2 regions of the Streptomyces sp. NPDC039423 genome follow, and region 1 is predicted to be linked to the other one. Evidence: predicted binding sites of a transcription regulator. Region 1 holds the regulator's gene; the other holds the start of a gene.

Region 1 (3,203 bases):
ACCGCGTCCGCCGCCGCGCAGATGGGTCACTCCGCGCCCGTGCAGCGGGATGGACTGGCCCGACTGCGTCCCGGGGCGGACGTCGACCTCCTCCAGCCCGTCCAGCGTCTCCAGCGGGCACTTCGTGCCCAGCGCGGCCGCCGTCATCGGAATGGTCACCGTGCAGTGCAGGTCGTCGCCCCGCCGCTGGAAGACCGCGTGCGGCAGCTCGTGGATCTCGACGTACAGGTCACCGGCCGGACCACCGCCCGGGCCGACCTCGCCCTCGCCGGCGAGCTGGATACGGGTGCCGTTGTCCACACCGGCCGGGATCTTGACCGTGAGCGTACGGCGGGACCGGACCCGGCCGTCGCCCGCGCACTCGGGGCACGGGGTGGGGACCACCGTGCCGAAGCCCTGGCACTGGGGGCAGGGGCGGGAGGTCATGACCTGGCCCAGGAAGGACCGGGTGACCTGCGAGACCTCGCCACGGCCGCGGCACATGTCGCACGTCTGCGCCGAGGTGCCGGGCGCGGCGCCCTCACCGGAGCAGGTGGTGCAGACGACGGCCGTGTCGACCTGGATGTCCTTGGTCGTGCCGAAGGCCGCCTCGTTGAGGTCGATCTCCAGGCGGATCATCGCGTCCTGGCCGCGCCGGGTGCGCGACCGGGGGCCGCGCTGGGACGCCGTACCGAAGAAGGCGTCCATGATGTCGGAGAAGTTTCCGAAGCCGCCCGCGCCGAAGCCGCCCGCGCCCGCGCCGCCCGAGGAGGACAGCGGGTCGCCGCCGAGGTCGTAGACCTGCTTCTTCTGCGGGTCCGACAGCACCTCGTAGGCGGCGTTGATCTCCTTGAAGCGCTCCTGCGTCTTCGGATCGGGATTGACGTCCGGGTGCAGCTCGCGGGCGAGCCTGCGGAACGCCTTCTTGATCTCGTCCTGGGACGCGTCGCGGCGTACGCCGAGTACGGCGTAGTAGTCCGTGGCCACTTACGACTCCGCCAGGATCTGTCCGACGTAACGTGCCACTGCGCGTACCGCTCCCATCGTTCCGGGGTAGTCCATGCGGGTCGGTCCGACCACGCCGAGTTTGGCGACTGCCTCGTCGCCCGAACCGTAGCCGACCGCGACGACGGACGTGGAGTTGAGGCCCTCGTGGGCGTTCTCGTGCCCGATACGTACGGTCATGGCCGAGTCCTTGGCCTCGCCGAGCAGCTTGAGGAGCACCACCTGCTCCTCCAGCGCCTCCAGCACCGGCCGGATGGTCAGGGGGAAGTCGTGCCCGAAGCGGGTGAGATTGGCGGTGCCGCCGATCATCAGCCGTTCCTCGGTCTCCTCCACCAGGGTCTCCAGCAGGGTGGCCAGCACCGTGGAGACGGTCCCCCGGTCCTCCGCCTCGAAGGACTCGGGGAGGTCCTGCACCAACTGCGGCACGTCCGTGAAGCGCCGCCCGACGACGCGGCTGTTGAGCCGCGCCCGCAGGTCCGCCACGGACGTCTCGCCGAACGGCGCGGGGCAGTCGACCATGCGCTGCTCGACCCGCCCCGTGTCGGTGATCAGGACCAGCATCAGCCGGGCCGGTGCCAGCGACAGCAGCTCCACGTGACGCACGGTGGAGCGCGTCAGCGACGGGTACTGGACCACGGCGACCTGCCGGGTGAGCTGCGCGAGCAGCCGCACCGTACGGCCGACGACGTCGTCGAGGTCCACGGCGCCGTCCAGGAAGTTCTGGATGGCGCGCCGCTCCGGCGACGACAGCGGCTTGACGCCGGCGAGCCTGTCGACGAAGAGGCGGTACCCCTTGTCGGTGGGGATGCGGCCCGCGCTGGTGTGGGGCTGGGCGATGAAGCCCTCCTCCTCCAGCACCGCCATGTCGTTGCGCACGGTGGCGGGCGAGACGCCGAGGTTGTGGCGCTCCGTGAGCGCCTTGGAGCCGACGGGCTCCTCGGTGCCGACGTAGTCCTGGACGATGGCGCGCAGTACCTCGAGTCTGCGTTCGCTGAGCATCGCGCGCACCTCCAGCTGGCCGTTGTTCCGTCTGCTGCGCTGGCACTCGCCCTGCCCGAGTGCCAACCATCCCCCGGCAAGTGTACGGCGCCGGGGTACGCCCCTAGCAAGGGCGGCCGACCACGCTACCGCGCGACGGCGCTGGTGGATGCCGATAGCGTCGCGGTATGGACGTCAGTTGGGAAGACTTCGGGTGGGAGCGTCTCGCCGACGGCGTGGGCCGCAAGAGGCTGCCCGTGTGGGACGCCACCACGGCGTTGGTGGTCGGCGAGGAGGGCGCCCTGCTCTTCGACACGGGCGCGACGCTCCGTGAGGGCGCCGCGATCCGTGCCCAGGCGCAGGCGCTGATGGGCGGCCGGAGAGTGACGCACATCGCACTGAGCCATCCGCATTTCGATCATGTGCTCGGCACGGCGGCGTTCTCGGGGGCGGAGGTGTACGGCGCGGTCGGCGTCGACACCGTGCTGATCCGGGACCGGGACGGGCTGCGCTCCGACGCCGTGCGGCACGGGGTCGGCGCCACGGACGCCCTGGAGGCGGCGGACGTCCTGGTGGCCCCGCACCACCTGGTGTCCGGCGAGTGGACCCTGGAGCTGGGCGGGCGCCAGGTGCTGCTGGCCAACGTGGGCCCCGGGCACAGCGGCCACGACCTGGCGGTGCTCGTGCCCGGCTCCAGGGACGTCGTCCTGTGCGGGGACCTGGTGGAGGAGTCCGGCGACCCGCAGGCGGGCCCGGACGCCATCCCGTCGCGCTGGCCGGCCGCCCTGGACCGGCTGCTGGAGCTGGGCGGCGGGGACGCGCTGTACGTGCCGGGGCACGGGGCGGTCGTCGACGCCGCGTTCGTACGCGCCCAACGCGATGAGCTGGCCCGCCGGTTCGGGGTGTCGTAGCGTCTGGCGAATGCGCGCTTACGACCCTGACCTGACGCCCTCCTGGAAGCGTCCGGCCCCGGTGCCGGAGGTACCCGCCGAGCCGGACCTGGTGGTCGAGGAGGTGAGCACCGGGTTCTGCGGGGCGGTGATCGGCTGCGAGGCGGGCACGGTGACCCTGGAGGACCGGTTCGGCAAGCACCGGGTGTTCCCGATGGCGCCGCGCGGCTTCCTCCTGGAGGGCCGCCCGGTGACGCTGGTGCGCCCGGCCGCCGCCCCGGCGCGCCCGTCGCGCACCGCCTCGGGCTCGATCGCCGTGCCGGGCGCACGCGCGCGTGTCGCCCGGGCGGG
Region 2 (3,203 bases), on a different contig from region 1:
CATCGCCCGCCGCACGGGTGGCGCGGTGGAGGACGTGAACGACGAGCAGATCGTCGACGCGATCAAGCTGCTGGCGCGCACGGAGGGCATCTTCGCCGAGACGGCGGGCGGGGTGACCGTGGGCGTGACGAGGAAGCTGATCGAGGCGGGCGTGCTGGACCCGTCGCTCACCACGGTCGTGCTCAACACGGGCGACGGCCTGAAGACCCTCGACGCGGTGGCGCCGACCACCGGCCCGACCGCCACCATCCGCCCGAGCCTGGACGCCTTCCGCGCCGCCGGCCTGGCCTGACCGACTGAGAGGCAGCACCACGACATGAGCGTCAACGTCCGCATCCCCACCATCCTCCGTACGTACACGGGCGGCCAGGCCGAGGTCCCGGCGGAGGGCGCGACCCTCTCCGAGGTCATCGAGTCGCTGGAGAAGAACCACCCGGGCATCGCCGCGCGTGTCCTGGACGACCAGGGCAAGCTCCGCCGCTTCGTGAACGTGTACGTCAACGACGACGACGTGCGCTTCGAGGACGGTCTGGCCACCGCCACGCCCGACGGTGCCGGCGTGTCGATCATCCCGGCCGTCGCGGGCGGCTGCTGACGTACGCAGCGTGACGGACATTGCCCCCTCCGCGAGAGAAAGCGGAGGGGGCAATTCTGCATGGTTGAGCGCGGTAGAGTTGGGGAAGTCCCCGCCACCGCCTGTGCCGCACGCATATGAGAAGGTGCGCGGTCGCGACAAGATGCAGTCAATGTGAGCCCGAGAGTTGCGCCATTTGCGCGCTTTGCCCGGCCCGACTTGCCCGGGATTTTGGCTACTTCAGCCCCCTTTTCCGTTCACGCGTGCTCGGATTTCTCGTCCGATTGACCTGTTGCAGACGGCAGTTGGGCAGATACATTCAGCGGCGGTCGACGCGTTCCGGCGCACGCCTCCACCTGTCAGGGGGGCGAGGTCTGACCCGGGTCCGCGAAGTGCGGTCCTGTGCAAGGGCCAGTAATAGGGGAGTTAGGCATGGCTCAGGGCACCGTCAAGTGGTTCAACGCGGAGAAGGGGTACGGCTTCATCGCGGTCGACGGTGGTGCGGATGTTTTCGTCCACTACAGCGCGATCCAGATGGACGGCTACCGCACCCTTGAAGAAGGTCAGCGGGTCGAGTTCGAGATCTCGCAGGGCCAGAAGGGTCCGCAGGCGGACATGGTCAAGCTCGCCGCCGGCTGAGAGCCGCGTCGCGATCGACCGACCATCGACTGTCGACATCGCAAGTCTCGTCAGTACCGCACGTCAAGAGCCGAGGGGCTCGCGTTCCAGGGGACGCGAGCCCCTCGGCGTTCGTCCGGGCCCGTGGCATTCGCCCGGGCCCCTCGGTGTTTCTCCGGGCCGGCCGGGACGCGCCGCGCCCCCGGGCGGAGGCCCCCGAGGGGGTTCTCTCCGCGAGAGGCGCTTGCACTCGCAGGGGTCGAGTGCTAATCATTGGCGTTAGCACTCTGAAGGTGAGAGTGACAACGAAGGACCGGGTCGGTGAGGTCCGCAGGCCGGTGGGGCAAGGAACCACCTCAGGCAGGCAGACCGTCCGTCGCGGGCGCCAGCGCGGTCCGGAGCATCCACCCCAGTCCGGGAGGACCACTTCACATGGCCAAGATCATCGCGTTCGACGAGGAGGCACGGCGCGGCCTCGAGCGCGGCATGAACCAGCTCGCCGACGCCGTCAAGGTGACCCTGGGCCCCAAGGGTCGCAACGTCGTCCTCGAGAAGAAGTGGGGCGCCCCCACGATCACCAACGATGGTGTCTCCATCGCCAAGGAGATCGAGCTCGAGGACCCGTACGAGAAGATCGGCGCCGAGCTGGTCAAGGAAGTCGCCAAGAAGACGGACGACGTCGCCGGTGACGGTACGACCACCGCGACCGTCCTCGCCCAGGCGCTCGTCCGCGAGGGTCTGCGCAACGTCGCCGCCGGCGCCAACCCGATGGCCCTGAAGCGCGGCATCGAGACCGCCGTCGAGGCCGTCTCCGGCGCGCTGCTCGAGCAGGCGAAGGATGTCGAGACCAAGGAGCAGATCGCTTCCACGGCCTCCATCTCCGCCGCCGACACCCAGATCGGCGAGCTCATCGCCGAGGCCATGGACAAGGTCGGCAAGGAAGGCGTCATCACCGTCGAGGAGTCCCAGACCTTCGGTCTGGAGCTGGAGCTCACCGAGGGTATGCGCTTCGACAAGGGCTACATCTCGGCGTACTTCGCCACCGACATGGAGCGTATGGAGGCGTCGCTCGACGACCCGTACATCCTGATCGTCAACTCGAAGATCTCCTCGGTGAAGGACCTGCTCCCGCTGCTGGAGAAGGTCATGCAGTCCGGCAAGCCGCTGCTGATCATCGCCGAGGACGTCGAGGGCGAGGCCCTGTCGACCCTGGTCGTCAACAAGATCCGCGGCACCTTCAAGTCCGTCGCCGTCAAGGCCCCGGGCTTCGGCGACCGCCGCAAGGCCATGCTGAACGACATCGCCATCCTCACCGGTGGCCAGGTCATCTCCGAGGAGGTCGGCCTCAAGCTCGAGAACGCCGGCCTGGACCTGCTGGGCCGCGCCCGCAAGGTCGTCATCACCAAGGACGAGACCACCATCGTCGACGGTGCCGGTGACAGCGACCAGGTCGCGGGCCGCGTCAACCAGATCCGTGCCGAGATCGAGAACTCGGACTCGGACTACGACCGCGAGAAGCTCCAGGAGCGTCTGGCGAAGCTGGCCGGCGGCGTGGCCGTCATCAAGGCCGGTGCCGCCACCGAGGTCGAGCTCAAGGAGCGCAAGCACCGCATCGAGGACGCGGTGCGCAACGCCAAGGCCGCCGTCGAGGAGGGCATCGTCGCCGGTGGTGGCGTGGCCCTGCTCCAGGCCTCCTCGGTCTTCGAGAAGCTCGAGCTCGAGGGCGACGAGGCGACCGGCGCGAACATCGTTCGCCTGGCGCTGGAGGCCCCGCTGAAGCAGATCGCCGTCAACGGTGGTCTCGAGGGCGGCGTCATCGTCGAGAAGGTGCGCAACCTGCCCGTCGGCCACGGCCTGAACGCCGCGACCGGCGAGTACGTCGACATGATCGCCGAGGGCATCATCGACCCCGCCAAGGTGACCCGTTCCGCTCTGCAGAACGCGGCCTCCATCGCGGCGCTGTTCCTCACCACCGAGGCCGTCATCGCCGACAAGCCGGAGAAGGCCGCGG

The links. Region 1 encodes HrcA, which represses chaperone genes, less so after heat shock. Its sites were predicted from a motif close to TTNGCACTCNGNNNNNCNGAGTGCNAA; they were not measured.
Region 2: the regulator HrcA is predicted to act here: its motif matches at 1,472-1,498, upstream of groL (chaperonin GroEL).

Annotation. Positions count from the first base shown of each region.
Region 1 is NZ_JBVKAH010000001.1:505,360-508,562, reverse strand. It holds gene dnaJ (molecular chaperone DnaJ) at 1-966, opposite strand, end outside; gene hrcA (heat-inducible transcriptional repressor HrcA) at 967-1,983, opposite strand; gene ACZ7LK_RS02145 (MBL fold metallo-hydrolase) at 2,151-2,873, shown strand; gene ACZ7LK_RS02140 (DUF3097 domain-containing protein) at 2,884-3,203, shown strand, end outside.
Region 2 is NZ_JBVKAH010000006.1:411,423-414,625, reverse strand. It holds gene thrC (threonine synthase) at 1-292, shown strand, start outside; gene ACZ7LK_RS21690 (ubiquitin-like small modifier protein 1) at 317-595, shown strand; gene ACZ7LK_RS21685 (cold-shock protein) at 1,007-1,213, shown strand; gene groL (chaperonin GroEL) at 1,625-3,203, shown strand, end outside.